Regions from separate parts of the Bradyrhizobium sp. 23AC genome, predicted to be linked through region 3. Evidence: predicted binding sites of a transcription regulator. Region 3 holds the regulator's gene; each other region holds the start of a gene.

Region 1 (4,180 bases), on a different contig from region 3:
CGACGATTTCGCCGCCGCCGTCGCCGCCTTCTGGGCCAAGGTCGATGACCCAGTCTGCCGTCTTGATGACTTCGAGATTGTGCTCGATGACGACGACCGTGTTGCCCTGCGCGACCAGCTCGTGCAGCACCTCCAGCAGCTTCTTGACGTCGTGAAAATGAAGGCCGGTGGTGGGCTCGTCCAGGATGTAGAGCGTGCGGCCGGTGGCGCGCTTGGACAGCTCTTTTGCCAATTTGACGCGTTGCGCTTCACCGCCCGAGAGGGTTGTCGCCTGTTGGCCCACGTGAATGTAATCGAGCCCGACGCGGTGCAAGGTTTGAAAAGTCTCGCGCACGCGCGGCACCGCCTTGAAGAAGTCGGCGGCTTCCTCGACGGTCATATCGAGCACGTCGGCGATGCTCTTGCCCTTGAACAGGACTTCGAGCGTCTCGCGGTTGTAGCGCTTACCCTTGCAGACGTCGCAGGTGACGTAGACGTCGGGGAGGAAGTGCATCTCGATCTTGATGACGCCGTCGCCCTGGCACGCTTCGCAGCGGCCGCCCTTGACGTTGAAGGAGAAGCGGCCGGGCTCGTAGCCACGCGCCTTGGACTCGGGCAGGCCGGCGAACCATTCGCGGATCGGCGTGAAGGCGCCGGTGTAGGTCGCGGGGTTGGAGCGCGGGGTGCGGCCGATCGGCGACTGATCGATGTCGATGATCTTGTCGATGTGCTCGAGGCCCTCGATGCGGTCGTGCGGGGCCGCGCCCTCGCTGGCATTGTTCAGCTTGCGGGCGATGGACTTGTAGAGCGTGTCGATCAACAGCGTCGACTTGCCGCCGCCGGACACGCCGGTGACGGCGGTGAACAGGCCGAGCGGAATTTCGGCGGTGACGTTCTTGAGATTGTTGCCGCGCGCGTTGACCACCTTGATGGTGCGGCGATGGTTCGGCGGGCGCCGCTCCGGCACCTCGACCTCGAGCTCGCCGGTCAGATACTTTCCGGTGAGCGATTTCGGGTTGCGCATGATCTCGGCGGGCGTGCCTTCGGCAATGATGTTGCCGCCATGCATGCCGGCGCCGGGGCCGATGTCGAGGACGTGGTCGGCGAGCAGGATGGCGTCCTCGTCATGCTCGACCACGATCACGGTGTTGCCGAGGTCGCGGAGCCGCTTGAGGGTGTCGAGCAGGCGCGCGTTGTCGCGCTGGTGCAGGCCGATCGAGGGCTCGTCCAGCACGTAGAGCACGCCCGTCAGGCCCGAGCCGATCTGCGAGGCCAGGCGAATGCGCTGGCTCTCGCCGCCGGACAGCGTGCCGGAGGAGCGGGACAGGGTGAGGTAGTTGAGGCCGACGTCGAGCAGGAACGTGAGCCGTTCGCGGATTTCCTTCAGGATGCGGCCGGCGATCTCGTTCTGCTGCGCGTTCAGCGCATCAGGCACGGTCTCGAACCATGCGCCGGCGCCCTTCACGGACAGCTCGGAAATCTCGCCGATATGCTTGCCGCCGATCTTGACGCAGAGCGCCTCGGGCTTGAGCCGAAAGCCCTTGCAGCCCTCGCAGGGCACGTCGTGGAAATACTTCGCCAGCTCCTCGCGCGCCCACTCGCTCTCGGTCTCGCGGTAGCGGCGGTTGATGTTGGTGATGACGCCTTCGAACGGCTTCTTGGTGTCGTAGGAGCGCACCCCGTCCTCGTAGGAGAACTTGATCTCGTCCTCGCCGGAGCCGTGGAGGATGGCGTTCTGCGTCTTCTTGGCCAGGTCCTTCCACTTGGTGGTCAGCGTGAACTTGTAGTGCTTGCCGAGCGCGGTCAGCGTCTGCACGTAATAGGGCGAGGAGGATTTTGCCCAGGGCGCGATCGCGCCCTTGCCGATGGTTAGCTCCTTGTCGGGGATGACGAGGTCCTCGTCGACATGCTGCTCGACGCCGAGGCCGCCGCAGGCCGGACACGCGCCGTAGGGGTTGTTGAACGAGAACAGACGCGGCTCGACCTCGGGAATGGTGAAGCCGGAGACCGGGCAGGCGAACTTTTCCGAGAACAGGATGCGCTCGGGTCCGCTCTTGTCGTGGATCTTGGCGGTCTTCTTCTTCTCTTCGGCGGGCGCTGCCGCCGGCGCGTCGGCGAACTCGACGACGGCGAGGCCCTCGGCGAGCTTCAGCGCGGTCTCAAAGCTCTCGGCGAGGCGCTGGCCGATGTCGGCGCGCACCACGATACGATCGACCACGACGTCGATGTCGTGCGGGAATTTTTTGTCGAGCGTCGGGGCTTCCGCAAGCTCGTGGAAGGTGCCGTCGATCTTGACGCGCTGAAAGCCCTTCTTGAGCCATTCGGCTAGCTCCTTGCGGTACTCGCCCTTGCGGCCGCGCACGACGGGCGCAAGCAGATACAGGCGGGTGCCCTCGGGCAGCGCCAGCACGCGGTCGACCATCTGCGAGACGGTCTGGCTCTCGATCGGCAGGCCCGTGGCCGGCGAATAGGGCACGCCGACGCGGGCCCACAACAGCCGCATGTAGTCGTAGATCTCGGTGACGGTGCCGACGGTGGAGCGCGGGTTCTTCGACGTCGTCTTCTGCTCGATCGAGATCGCCGGCGACAGGCCGTCGATCTGGTCGACATCAGGCTTCTGCATCATCTCGAGGAACTGGCGCGCATAGGCCGACAGCGATTCGACGTAGCGGCGCTGGCCCTCGGCATAGATCGTGTCGAAGGCGAGCGAGGATTTGCCGGAGCCGGAGAGGCCGGTGAACACCACCAGCTTGTCGCGGGGAATCTCGACGTCGATGTTCTTGAGGTTGTGCTCGCGCGCGCCACGGATCGTAATTGCGCGCAGGCTGGAGCCCGCGTTCTGTTGTTGGCGCTTCGCCTTGATCACTTCATCCATCCGAGTTGCCCTCAAGGAATCCCATGGGTGCGCGACCGCGCCAATAAAAAAGGCGCGCTCGCCCGGAACCGGGATCGGCGCCGATGGGGTTGTCAGCGAACGTAGGAAGAACGGAGGCGGATTTCCAGTGGGACTTGCGAATCGTCAACGGAATGTTGGCGCGCTGGCGGCATCTGGCAGCAGGAGCTTTGCGGAACTGCGAGGCAGGGTGCCGCGAAAACAAAAAGGCCGGCGCAAGGCCGGCCTTTCGTGACGATGGGACGTCGGTAGCGATCAGGACTTCAGATCAATACCGGGCGACCACGGGGCCGCCGAAGGTGTAGTTGAGGCGGACGGTGCCCATGTCGACGTCCTGCTTGATCCGGTCGATGCGGTCGTTGACGCCGAGGATCGTGAACGAGTTGTTGCGCTTGCCCATGAACAGATGGTCGTATTCGATCGCCACGGACCAGTTCGGTGCGAAGCCGAATTCGATGCCGGTGCCGACCGCGCCGCCCCAGCGGGTCTCGCTTGCGCTATCGAGGACCACGCCGCCCAGCAGACCGTTATATTTGGCGTGCGTGACGGCCGCGCCGCCCTTCACGTACCAGAGCACGTTGTTCCAGGCATAGCCGACCTGGCCGGTGAACAGGCCAAGCGCGTCGATCTTGGTCTGGTTGACCAACGCCGGCGGGCCAAGCACCAAGCTCGTATTCGAGCCCTTCAGGTTGGCCCAGTCGCCCTGAGCTTCGAGGCCGAACACCCAGTTGGCCGATTGCCAGCGATAACCGACCTGGCCACCGACGACGCCGCCGGTCGCATTGTGACAGCCTTCAGCCGTGTCCGGACCCGCAATACCGAAGATATTGTTGACGTCCCAGCAATTGCGGCTCGAGGCGCCGCCGCCGTTGATACCGATGTAGAAACCGCTCCAATTATACATCGCGATCGGCGCGATTGGAGCCTTGGTGTAGGGGCGGGCCGCCAAATCGGCCGCCGAGGCCGGTGCCAACGCGCTGAGTGCGAACAAGCTGGCCGAAGCCAGCAAAAGCTTCTTCATATCCATTCCCCAGTTCCCGTTCCTCGTTCTGACCTTCCGGAAAAGCGAAAGAGCCAGCGAACCTATGACCCGACTAATGTCATTGCTTTACACCATTGAAGCCAAAGGTTGTGTCACCCGGGCGCCACATCTCTGCGAAAACGCGAGCGAGCCGGTTGGCGCGCGAAAAACAAAAAGGCCGGCGCGAGGCCGGCCTTTCGTGACGATGTGACGTCGGTAGTGATCAGTACTTGGCGACCACCGGGGCGCCGAAGTGATAGTTCACGCCGACCTGCACGGTGTGGAAG
Region 2 (4,180 bases), on a different contig from region 3:
CCACCGGTGCCGTAGAACAGCACGTTGTTGACGGCCCAGCCGATGCGGCCACGGACGGTGCCGAGCGCGTCGGTCTTGGACGACACGGTGATGCCGAGGGCGGTCGCCGAGGCGCTGACGTCAGCCCAGGAACCATCGGCCTCGATGCCGAACACGACGTTGCCGGCCTGCCAGTTGTAGCCGGCGGTGCCGCCGACGAAGCCACCCTTCATCTTCGGGTCGCCGGAAGCGTTTTCCCAGGCGCCGCCACCGACGATACCAAGGTAGAAGCCGGTCCAGTTGTAGACGGCCGCTGCCGGAGCGATCGGAGCCTTGGTGTAGGGGCGGGCTGCGAGGTCGGCCGCCGAAGCGGGCGCAGCGAGAGCGAACAAACAGGCCGAAGCCAACAAAACCTTCTTCATTTTCAGCTAATCCCAGTCCCAGTTTCTGTTGTTGCCTTCCTGACCGGAAGGGCAGCGGACTCAACGGCCCAACTAACGCCGTGCTTACACCACTAAAGCCGCAAGTTGTGTCTCCGAAAAGCCACAGCGGTCGAAAAGGTGATGGTTACTGACTTATTGCCCCCCGTTCATGTCGCGCCAAACGAAAAAGGCCGGCGCGAGGCCGGCCTTAGACTTCAATGATGTCAGAGGGATATCAGTACCGCGCGACGCCGGCCGCACCCCAGTTGAAGTGATAGTTCACACCTGCCTTGACCGTGTGGACGGTATCGGTCCACTCGGACCGGTTGGTCACGACGGGGCTGTACTGAATCGTGCTCTTGCCGAAGTCGATATAGTTGTATTCGACCTTGGCCGACCAGTTCGGAGCGAACATGTATTCCGCGCCGGCGCCGACGGTCCAACCCCAGCGGGTGTTGTTCTGGATGAAGACGTTTCCGGGGATGCCATCGTAGCGATGCTGAATGTCGCCGACTGCAGCGCCGCCGCTGACGAAGAAGAGAGCGGGGCCGGTCGAGTAGCCGAGACGGCCCTTGATGTCGCCGAAGCCGCGGATTCTCGTGAAATAGGTGTCGCCGAGGCCGGCATTGATCTCGGCCGAACGACCGTTGATGTCAGCCCAATGATAGTCGCCCTCGATGCCGAACACCCAGTTGGCCGCCTGCCAGTTGTAGCCGACCACGCCACCGACAAAGCCGCCGGTGGTGTCGTAGTTCTGACTTCCAGCAAAGAGCGCCGTATTCGGACCGCCAAAGAAGGTTTCGTCGCTGCGGCCCCAGGCACCGCCGCCCTGCACACCGACGTAGAAGCCGGTCCAGGTATAGATCGGAGCGGGCGGCGCGATCGGCGCCTTTGTATAGGGACGGGCTGCAAGGTCGGCAGCACCGGCCGGAGCCGAGAGCGTCAGCGCAACCGCGCCGGCGAAGCCAATCAGAATCTTCTTCACTGTGATCTCCCCAGTCGTGTCCGCCTCTCTGAGTTCCCCAAGGCGGACGATCAGGCGCGAGGCCCATTGCATCAATTCCAGGCACGAAGATAGCTCGATTCTGCGGCAGAGTCCGTGCCCGAAGCGCAACAGTTGGGTGTAATCGACCTCTCTCTAACTTAATGAATGTTAAGTGGTTTTTGCCGTTCACGGGAACCCGATTTGGTTCCATCCCAATTGCCATCACAGCGCCATTTAGACGCCATCCCGTCTCCACATTTGGCAGCGATTTCTGCAGGAACAAATCTGGAACAGATCGCCGGTCGGTGCTATATGTGGGGATAACCTTGGGGGTGACGGGCTGAGCAGCCCCTGCAAGCGTATAGGGTCGCCTTTAACAGGGGCGCAGAGGAACGCGGGCAGCGCGCTCGGCCTTAGGAAATTCAGTGGCATTCGGAGTGGAGAGCGGCGATGGCGGGAAGCGTCAACAAGGTCATTCTGGTTGGAAATCTCGGCAAGGATCCTGAAATCCGCCGCACCCAGGACGGGCGGCCGATCGCGAATCTGAGCATCGCCACCTCCGAGACCTGGCGCGACAAGAACAGCGGCGAGCGCAAGGAAAAGACCGAGTGGCACCGCGTCGTGATCTTCAATGAAGGGCTCTGCAAGGTCGCCGAGCAATACCTGAAGAAGGGCGCGAAGGTTTACATCGAGGGCGCGCTCCAGACCCGCAAATGGACCGACCAGAGCGGCGTCGAGAAGTACTCGACCGAGGTCGTGCTCCAGGGCTTCAATTCGACGCTCACGATGCTCGATGGCCGTGGCGGCGGCGGAGGAGGCGGCAGCTTCGGCGACGAGCCGGGCGGCGATTTCGGCTCCTCGGGACCCGTCAGCAGCGCACCGCGCCGTCCCGTGGCCGCCGGCGGCGGTGGCCGCAACAGCGACATGGACGACGATATCCCGTTCTGAGCACGGACCGGACGATCAGGGGGGCGCTGGCCGGCTGAGCGGCGCCTTCCCATTTCGTGTCAGCAAACCTTACTAATCGGCAGGAAGGGCTCGGGATTTCCGGGCCCGCTTCATGTTTGGGTTGAACTCGGATTGCGCCGGGGCAAACACCTCGACTGGGCGCGCTGGCCGCGCGATTGACGAGGTCCCAGAGGCGATTTCGGAAGGCCTGTTCCGGGTCCCCCCGAGACGCTCCCATTAAGGCCGTAAGTTATTGGAAAAATAAGCGGAAAAAGCGCTTCCCTGAAGCCTGCAAGGGTGGTTATCAGGGGCTCGATGCGCTATATGATTCCCAGATAAAACCTCACCGGATTTCCCCTTGGCTGACGACGACGACAAGCCCGGCGACCAGCCGGGGCAACCCTCGGATATTCGCCCCGTCTCCATCTTCGAGGAGATGAAGAAGTCCTATCTCGACTACGCCATGAGCGTGATCGTGGCGCGGGCGCTGCCTGATGCCCGGGACGGTCTGAAGCCTGTGCACCGCCGCATCCTGTTCTCGATGAACGAGCAGGGGCACACGCCCGACAAGAAGTACGTCAAATCCGCCCGCGTGGTCGGTGACGTCATCGGTAAGTATCACCCGCACGGCGACCAGTCGATTTACGACGCCATGGTCCGCATGGCGCAGGACTTCTCGATGCGCGTGCCGCTGATCGACGGCCAGGGCAATTTCGGCTCGGTCGATGGCGATCCCCCGGCCGCCTATCGTTACACCGAAGCGCGCCTGACCAAGGCCGCGCTGGCTCTGCTGGCCGATATCGACAAGGACACCGTCGACTTCCAGCCGAACTACGACAACAACGAGACCGAGCCATCGGTCTTGCCGGCCAAGTTCCCGAACCTTCTCGTCAACGGCGCCGGCGGCATCGCGGTCGGCATGGCGACCAATATCCCGCCGCACAATCTCGGCGAGGTCATCGACGCCTGCGTTGCGCTGATCGACAACCCCGCGCTCACCATCGACGAACTCATCAACATCGTGCCGGGACCGGATTTCCCGACCGGCGGCGTCATTCTCGGGCGGCAGGGCATCCGCGCCGCCTATCACCTCGGCCGCGGCTCGGTCGTCATGCGCGGCAAGGTCGCGATCGAGACCATCCGCAAGGAGCGCGAGGCGATCATCATCACCGAGATTCCCTACCAGGTGAACAAGGCGACGATGGTCGAGCGCATCGCCGAACTGGTCAAGGAAAAGAAGATCGAGGGCATCGGCGACCTGCGCGATGAATCGGACCGCGACGGTTACCGCGTCGTCATCGAATTGAAACGCGACGCCGTGCCGGATGTGGTCCTGAATCAGCTTTACAGGTTCACGCCGCTGCAAACGAGCTTCGGCGTCAACATGGTGGCGCTCGACAGCGGCCGTCCGCGGATCATGCATCTGAAGGACCTGCTCGCGATCTTCGTCGACTTCCGTGAGCGGGTCGTCACGCGTCGCACCAAGTACCTGCTCGCCAAGGCGCGCGACCGCGCCCATATTTTGGTCGGTCTGGCGATCGCGGTGGCCAATATCGACGAGATGATCCGCGTGATCCGGACCTCGCCGGACCCGACCACTGCGCGCGACACGCTGATGTCGCGCGACTGGCCGGCCCGGGATGTCGAGGACATGCTGACCCTGATCGACGATCCCCGTCACCGCATCAGCGCGGACGGCACGATCCGGCTGTCGATGGAGCAGGCGAGGGCCATTCTCGATCTGCGCCTTCAGCGCCTCACCGCACTCGGCCGCGACGAAATCCGCGACGAGCTCGACAAGCTTGCCGGCGAGATCGCCGATTATCTCGACATTCTGCGCTCGCGC
Region 3 (4,180 bases):
CGCGTCCGGTCAGGCACCCAGAGTTCAACGACGCGAATGAAGGTTTTCATCGAGCGTGTCCGCCGCCTCAAATCACGACAGCATCGGTCATTTGGCTGCGGAGCGGAGGTTCAAAATTCAGGCAGGACGGCCCAAACTTCGTGCGGCGACGAGGTTCGCCGCTCGAATTTCGAGAAGCAAAAACCCACCGGGCTCGCCGGCCTCGGCCGGCGACGGCATTTCAATCCTGGCCCTCGACCTCTCGGCCGGAGGGCGTCAGCCGATCGGCAGTCGCGTGACCGTCGGGCGACTGTCGGCGATGATCTTCGGCTTGTGCTCGCGCTCGCCGATCGGTTGAGTCACCGGCAGTTGCAGCACGGTTGCGCGCTGGCCCTCGACGAGCTGCGTCACCAGCACGGATTTGCCGTCCGGGAATTCGATCGCGTCATGATGGCGATCGGGAATGTGCGGATCGATCTTGCCGAACTTGCCGACGCGGGAGTTGACGGTGCGCGTCCAGATCCAGCGGTTATCGTAACGGACGTTGTCGGCGAAGGCGAGCTCCGTTCCCGGCAGCAGGCAGACCGCGACGGAGAGATCGGCTTCGGAGGCGAAGCCGCGCGTCGAGGTGCCGCGGAATGTTGTCGTGACGATCGTCTCGCCGACTTCTGCGGGGCGCGTCGCGACGGCATGCAGGCTGTAGTCACACATCGGGTGCTCCTCAATGCAGAGATAGCGACCCGCACCTCTTTCGGAGGCGCAGGCCCCTACCAGAGTGGAAGCACGTGACGGTCTGCTTGGTTGTAGGCAAATCTGCGGCTGGGATCCGCGAGCCCCGATCACATTATCTTTTCCATCTTTTCCGAATTCGATAGGAACAAAGTCGGCTTCCGTGCATTTGGCAGGCGCGCGTCAACGACCAGCGAAACCAGCCAGTCCTAGTATCGTCAGCTCGGCTGCGTACGCGCTGCATTGCGGTCGTTGCGGATTTTCTAGATCACGGCGGTGTCCTGGCCGACATGATGATGCGATCAGCGTTGCTGCGGCTGCGCTCAAACGATCTGGCGCATTTGGGCTGTCCCCCTCGAACTCGAAAGGCCGCGAAGCGATGTTGCTTCGCGCGGCCCGCCGGGGATGTCGCGGACGAGGAGGGGCCAGATAATCTGTGCAGTACCAGAAAGACCATCCAGCCGGAGCGGACCATCATCCGCTCCAATCTCCGATCGGCGATGCCGATCGCAGGCGCGCGCGGCACTGAGTACTTCCGGTATGAGTACTTCCGGTATGAGTACTTCCGGTATCAGTACTTGCGGTAAAGCCCGATCAGCTTGCCCTGAATCTTCACGCGGTTCGGCGGCAGGATGCGCACCTCATAAGCGGCATTGGCGGGCTCCAGCGCGATCGAGGCGCCGCGGCGGCGGAAGCGCTTGAGCGTGGCTTCCTCGTCGTCGATCAGCGCCACAACGATGTCGCCGGTATCGGCGCTCTCGTTGCGCTGGATCAGCGCCATGTCGCCGTCGAGGATGCCGGCCTCGACCATGGAATCGCCGCGCACTTCGAGCGCGTAATGCTCGCCGGAGCCGAGCATGTCGGGCGGCACGCTGATGGTGTGGCTGCGGGTCTGCAATGCCTCGATCGGGGTGCCGGCTGCGATGCGGCCCATCACCGGCACCGCAACGGGCCGCTCGCCCTCGTCCGCGGACGGGCTGGAGCTCGCACGCACCTTGCCGAGATTGCCCTCGATGACGCTTGGCGTGAAGCCGCGTCGGTTGCCGGCCGCAGCCTGGAGCTCCGGCAGCTTGATCACTTCGATGGCCCGGGCGCGGTTGGGCAGGCGGCGGATGAAGCCGCGCTCTTCGAGCGCGGTGATCAGGCGGTGGATGCCTGACTTCGAGCGCAGGTCGAGTGCATCCTTCATCTCGTCGAAGGACGGCGGCACGCCGCTTTCCTTCAAGCGTTCGCTGATGAACCGCAGAAGCTCGTATTGTTTGCGCGTTAACATCTCGACCAAAGTCCCCCGGTTGATGTCGTTCGATTCCGAGACGATGAATTCAGCGATAAGCCGCTACATCCTCGAAACAAATCATGAACGGACACTATATGTTCGATACATGTTCCGCAACTGCTTAATTTTGCGTGAACAGAACGAAGCGCGCGGAATGCGTGTGGCCGCGCAGGTCAGACGGGGAGCCGCAGCACCTCGCAAGGGCTGCCGGCCTCGGCCTTCGGCGCGAACGGTGGGCGCACGAGAAGTACCTGTGCTGCAGCAAGATTCGCAAGCAGAGAGGAGTCTTGATGGCTGACGGGAAGGGCGACGAGCGTGCCGTCGTCGCGCAGCTCCAGGCGCGCGCGCAGATAATCCTCGCGCTGGTCGTTGACGCCGAGATCGCGGCCCAGCACGGCGCGCTCGCGATGGTGATGAATCACCGAACGGCCCGACAGCGCGCGAATCAGCGGCACCATGAACAGGAAGGCGCAGACATAGGACGACACGGGATTGCCGGGCAGGCCGATGACGCCCATCGTCCCTAAGCGTCCGTGCATCATCGGCTTGCCGGGCCGCATCGCGATCTTCCAGAACGCCATCGCGATGCCTTCGTCCTTGAGCGCCTGCTGGACCAGATCGTGGTCGCCGACCGATGCGCCCCCGGTCGTGACCAGGATGTCGGCGCCGCTTTCGCGCGCGCGGCGGATGCCGGCGGTGGTGGCCTCCAGCGTATCGGCGGCAACGCCGAGGTCGATGGTCTCGGCGCCCTCGCTGCGGGCGAGCGCGTGCAGGGCATAGCCGTTGGAATAGACGATCTGGCCGTGCCCGGGCGTTGAGCCCGGCATCACCAGTTCATCGCCGGTGGCGAGAATCGCGACCTTCGGACGGCGGCAGACGGCGAGTTGCGGGTGATTCATTCCGGCGGCGAGGGCGAGATCGCGCTCCGTCAGACGGGTTCCCTTGCGCAGGAGGACGTCGCCCTCGCGGAAATCGACCCCGGCGGGGCGGATGTGCCGACCCACGATCGCGGCTTCCTTGATCGTTATTTGCTTGCCTTCGGCGATCGTGTCCTCCTGGATCACGACCGCGTCGGCGCCGTCGGGAACGACGCCGCCGGTGAAGATCCGCACCGCTTCGCCGGCGCCGACCTTTCCCGTGAACGGACGGCCCGCTGCGACCTCACCGATCATCGTCAGCCCTGAATCGATTGTCGCCGCGTCGGCCGCGCGCACGGCATAGCCGTCCATCGCCGACATCGCCTGGGGCGGTTGGGTGCGCCGCGCAGCGACGTCATGGGCGAGCACGCGATGGTAGGCTTCGTCGAGCGAAACCGTCTCTGCAGGCAGCGGCGCTGCACCCGCCAGCACCGCAGCAAGGGCGTCGGAAACCGGCATCAAGGCCACGGCGAAACTCCTGCTCGGCACGTTCGGACGAAATGTTCCGACAGTCTTCTAACCGAGCGCGGGAGCAGAGGCAAAATTGCGGAGCCGGCACGATTTATCCTGCCGCTTCCGGCCCGGTACGAAAAGCGGGCTCAGGCCTGGCGTGGCATGATCCAGAGAGCGAGACCGATCGGCAGGAGGGTGGCCATGGCGAGGACGAGAATGACGAGCGCCACGGCCAGCACCGCTCAACTCCCGCTCGGCCGGTCCGGCCCGTCGTCCAGCGCGACGTCGGGAGCCTTCGGGCCTTGATCCTTGTCGGGCAGCGGATCGGCCTGGGATTTCAGGTCGGCGGCCTTGCTGATCAGCTTGGCGGAAAGGTCCGAATCCGAGGTGGTTCTTGCGAATTCAAGCAGGAGAGAGGCTTGCTTGGTGAGATAGGTTTTGCCCAGCACGTCCATAAGTCCGGTGTAGAAGTCCCAACGGACTCAAGAGTCCGGAAGGGGCCATTCCGTTCCCGGAACTCCGTACAAAAATGCACAAAGCGCTCTGGTTCCTCATTTTGGGCAAAATTGGTTCCGGGAAGGCTGCCCGACGTTGCGCCGCCCGCTGAGCGGAGATCGTCAGATGCCCAATGCCTTCAAGGCGTTCCCGACGTCGCGCGGCGACGTCACATGCACCGCCGTCAGCCCGCGCGACCGCGCGCCTTCGATGTTCTCGGCGAGATCGTCAAAGAACACGATGCGTCCTGCGGGCACGCCGATCGCGGCGACGACATGGTCGAAAGCCTCCGCGTCCGGTTTTCGCAGGCCGATGCTGGACGACAGATACA
Region 4 (4,180 bases), on a different contig from region 3:
CGCATGGGCCGCGATGTTGCCGATCGTGCTGCTGGCTGCGCCCGCGATCCGCACCTTCTCGCTGCTCCTGACGCAGGAGGAGCGGGACCCGCGAACCGCCCGGCAGGCATGAAAAAACCCCGTCTGGGGAGAGCCAGACGGGGCAAAAAGTTATTGGAGGCTGAGGTGCTGGGCTGCAACACCATAGCCTCATCATCCTAGCCGGCTCCGCTTACGGCAGCCTGACAGGCGACAGATTTCCCGGCCGACCGCCGAGGCCGCAGACTGGCCCCGCACCGGTCCCAATTTCGACATCCGTTCGCACAACTGCGGACACACCCGTCGGCAAGATTCCACAGCGTTCGGCGCAGCCATGGGGGAAACGTGGCACGCCGACCACGGGGTGGCATCATGGATAACGTAGAGCGGTCATTCGCCGCCGCGACAGCGGCTGGCTTCGTGGTGCTGGTGATTGGCCTGGTGCTGCTGGCGCTGCTTTAGGACAGGCGTGCGGGCGACGGCCGTCCCCTGCGCTGATGGGACGGGGCATGCCGCATTCTCAAAACTGGAAAACAACCCCATGCACAGTAGGCGGCATGGAAATTCCGTTGTCCTCTCAGTAACTTAAATTCGGTGTTTAGATACCGTCATCGCGCGCGATGCGGTCTGTGGGCCGTTCAAATCGACTCGACTGGGGCTGCCGACAGCTTGCGGTGATGGGGCGACCGCTTCCGGCCAGCCGTATCGCCGGCGCGCTCTTGTCAGCTTGGGAAGCCCCCGGTTGGGTCTAGTGGATCTTGATTTCGTTCAGGGGAAGGTGGAGCTCGGCGGCGCGCTCTTGGCGGTCCTTCTTGCGGAATTCGTTTTCCTGGCGCTCGAACTTCATCAGCTCCTCATGCGCCGCCTCCAGCAGGGGATTGCGCCTGATCGTATCGCGGTCCGTGTTGTCCGTCATGACTGAGGTCCCCAGAGTTGCGGTCCCATCTTGGAGAAGGCCCGAGACCGCGAAAAGGTTCGGTGCCGCAGGATTGCGGAATTCTGACGGCGGCCGGGCCATGCGTCTTTGATGCGCGTCAGTTTCGGCCGGGGAAGGACGTTGGGCAGCCCTGTTATTTTGGCGGTTGCAGCCCGGGGGGTATGACCCAGTCGTGCAGATGATTGGCGACGTCGGCCTGACGGGCCTTCTTGAGCAGAGCGTCCCGCTCGGGCCCGGGTGGAAGCCTGGAGGCCTGTTCCTCGACCTGTTTCACCCATGCGGAGAGTCGGTCTTGAAGCGTCAGCTGCTGCTTGAAACGTCGCCGCTTGGACATGGCGCGCTCCTTTCCGTGTGAGGAAGGCGGGAGCGCAATCGGCGTTCTCATCACCGATAGTGGCCACGGTTCGTGCGGTGATGGCCCATTAAGGACAATTAACGGGAGCCGCGTCTGTGCAGTTGTGTGCACAACGCGAATGGGGAGGGGGACGTGGAGATGCTCACTGACAAACCCCCAAATCCGCAAAAGAACATATTGCGAACCTAGAACAAATGGGGTACGCTACTTTTATCGACGAGCCGCCTCGCCAATCGTTTGTCCCTCACGCGAATCCTCGCCATAAGGAGCACGACCCAATGTCCGCCACTGCCCTGCGTATCGTCGAAGGATCTTCCATGGACAAGAGTAAAGCTCTGGCCGCCGCGCTCTCCCAGATCGAGCGCCAGTTCGGCAAGGGCTCGGTGATGAAGCTCGGCAAGAACGACCGGTCCATGGACATTGAGGCGGTGTCGTCAGGCTCGCTCGGGCTCGATATCGCGCTCGGCATCGGCGGCCTGCCCAAGGGACGCATCGTCGAGATCTACGGGCCGGAATCGTCGGGCAAGACCACGCTGGCGCTGCACACGGTGGCGGAAGCGCAGAAGAAGGGCGGCATCTGCGCCTTCATCGACGCCGAGCACGCGCTCGACCCGGTCTATGCCCGCAAGCTCGGCGTCAATATCGACGAGCTCCTGATCTCGCAGCCCGATACCGGCGAGCAGGCGCTGGAAATCTGCGACACGCTGGTGCGCTCGGGTGCGGTCGACGTCATGGTGATCGATTCGGTCGCCGCGCTGGTGCCGAAGGCCGAGCTCGAGGGCGAGATGGGTGATGCGCTGCCGGGTCTGCAGGCGCGTCTGATGAGCCAGGCGCTGCGCAAGCTGACCGCCTCCATCAACAAGTCCAACACCATGGTGATCTTCATCAACCAGATCCGCATGAAGATCGGCGTGATGTACGGCTCGCCGGAAACCACGACCGGCGGCAACGCGCTGAAGTTCTACGCCTCCGTCCGGCTCGACATCCGCCGCATCGGCGCGATTAAGGAGCGCGACGAAGTGGTCGGCAACACCACGCGCGTGAAGGTGGTGAAGAACAAGCTGGCGCCGCCCTTCAAGCAGGTCGAGTTTGACATCATGTACGGCGAGGGCGTCTCCAAGATGGGCGAGATCCTCGATCTCGGCGTCAAGGCCGGCATCGTCGAGAAGTCTGGCGCCTGGTTCTCCTATGACAGCCAGCGCCTCGGCCAAGGCCGCGAGAACTCGAAAGCGTTCCTGAAGGCCAACCCCGACATCACCGCCAAGATCGAGACCTCGATCCGCCAGAACTCCGGCCTGATCTCCGAGCAGATTTTGGCCGGCACGCCCGAGAGCGACGCCGACGGCGAGGAGCCGGCGGACGAGTAAGACCTAACGCGAAAGTTTTTCGCGAGGAGCGGGCGCTGAAGACGTTGAGTTGCCGACGTCGTCAGTGCCCGTTTCGTTTTGGGTGAGGGTGAGGGTGGGGCGCGCCGACGATGAAACGGATAATTCTGACCAGTTCGTCCGAGGAGAGTCGCTCGTTGATCGCGCTTTAGGTCAGGAGCCGTAGGGTGGGCAAAGGCGCGTAAGCGCCGTGCCCACGATCTTTCACGTCATGCAAAGGTGGTGGGCACCTTCGCTTTGCCCACGCTACGAGACCTCCGTTGTGTCTTACTCCGCGGCTTCCGCGTAATCGCTCACCGGCGGGCAGGAGCACACCAGGTTGCGATCGCCGTAGACGTTGTCGACGCGGCCCACGGGGCACCAATATTTGTCGGTGCGCGAAGTGCCGGCGGGAAAGCAGCCCTCAGTGCGGGTGTAGGCGCGCTTCCAATCATCGTCGGCGATGTCGTGAACGGTGTGCGGAGCGTGGCGCAGCGGTGAGGCCTCGATCTTGAAACGGCCGGCTTCGACCTCGGCGATTTCTTTCCGGATCGCGATCATGGCATCACAAAAACGATCCAGCTCGGCCTTCGACTCCGATTCGGTCGGCTCGATCATCAGCGTGCCCGGCACCGGGAAGCTCATGGTCGGCGCGTGGAAGCCGTAATCGATCAGGCGCTTGGCGATGTCGTCGACGGTGACGCCGCTCGTATTCTTCAGCGGACGGGGATCGACGATGCACTCATGGGCGACGCGGCCCTTGGCGTTCTTGTAGAGCACCGGGAAATGCGGATCGAGGCGCGCGGCGATGTAATTGGCGTTGAGGATCGCGATCTCGGTGGCACGCTTCAGGCCTTCACCGCCCATCATCAGGATGTAGATGTAGGAGATGGTGAGGATCGAGGCCGAACCGAACGGCGCGGCCGAGACCGGGCCGACCGGTGCGTCGCCTTGGGTCGCCGGATGACGATTTTCAGGATGACTTGGCAGGAACGGCGTCAGATGCGCCTTCACGCCGATCGGGCCCATGCCGGGGCCGCCGCCGCCATGCGGGATGCAGAAGGTCTTGTGCAGATTGAGATGGCTGACATCGGCGCCGTAATCGCCGGGCCTGCTAAGGCCGACCTGCGCGTTGAGGTTGGCGCCGTCCAGATACACCTGGCCGCCATGGCCGTGCACGATGTCGCAGATCTCGCGGATGTGCTCCTCGAACACGCCGTGCGTCGAGGGATAGGTGATCATGACCGCAGCGAGATCCTTGGAATGCTTCTCGGCCTTGGCGCGGAGATCATTGACGTCGACGTCGCCGTTCTTCTCGCAGGCGACCACCACCACGTCCATGCCGACCATCGCGGCCGAAGCCGGGTTGGTGCCGTGGGCGGAGGAGGGGATCAGGCAGATCTTGCGATGCGTCTCGCCACGCGCGGCATGGTAGCCCCGGATGGCAAGAAGTCCGGCGTATTCGCCCTGCGCGCCCGAATTCGGCTGCAGCGAGATCGCGTCATA

What was found. The regulator LexA, encoded in region 3, represses DNA repair genes until DNA is damaged. The targets are predictions, from matches to a motif close to TGTTCNNNNTGTGTTCNG.
Region 1: a site for LexA is predicted at 2,950-2,967, ahead of uvrA (excinuclease ABC subunit UvrA). Genes of this name have one in related genera too.
Region 2: a site for LexA is predicted at 1,662-1,679, ahead of RAD10_RS19880 (single-stranded DNA-binding protein). Genes of this name have one in related genera too.
Region 4: a site for LexA is predicted at 1,479-1,496, ahead of recA (recombinase RecA). Genes of this name have one in related genera too.

The regions. Positions count from the first base shown of each region.
Region 1 covers NZ_JAVAYN010000007.1:381,742-385,921, reverse strand. The annotation lists gene uvrA (excinuclease ABC subunit UvrA) at 1-2,854, opposite strand, end outside; gene RAD10_RS19895 (outer membrane protein) at 3,141-3,893, opposite strand; gene RAD10_RS19890 (outer membrane protein) at 4,117-4,180, opposite strand, start outside.
Region 2 covers NZ_JAVAYN010000007.1:377,352-381,531, reverse strand. The annotation lists gene RAD10_RS19890 (outer membrane protein) at 1-401, opposite strand, end outside; gene RAD10_RS19885 (outer membrane protein) at 637-1,386, opposite strand; gene RAD10_RS19880 (single-stranded DNA-binding protein) at 1,837-2,334, shown strand; gene gyrA (DNA gyrase subunit A) at 2,693-4,180, shown strand, end outside.
Region 3 covers NZ_JAVAYN010000016.1:144,841-149,020, forward strand. The annotation lists gene RAD10_RS29955 (GAF domain-containing protein) at 1-50, opposite strand, end outside; gene RAD10_RS29960 (hypothetical protein) at 256-690, opposite strand; gene lexA (transcriptional repressor LexA) at 1,280-1,981, opposite strand; gene RAD10_RS29970 (molybdopterin molybdotransferase MoeA) at 2,158-3,369, opposite strand; gene RAD10_RS29975 (hypothetical protein) at 3,597-3,803, opposite strand; gene RAD10_RS29980 (HAD-IA family hydrolase) at 3,972-4,180, opposite strand, start outside.
Region 4 covers NZ_JAVAYN010000017.1:125,094-129,273, reverse strand. The annotation lists gene RAD10_RS30875 (DUF2798 domain-containing protein) at 1-112, shown strand, start outside; gene RAD10_RS30870 (hypothetical protein) at 767-934, opposite strand; gene RAD10_RS30865 (hypothetical protein) at 1,089-1,289, opposite strand; gene recA (recombinase RecA) at 1,589-2,677, shown strand; gene gcvP (aminomethyl-transferring glycine dehydrogenase) at 2,963-4,180, opposite strand, start outside.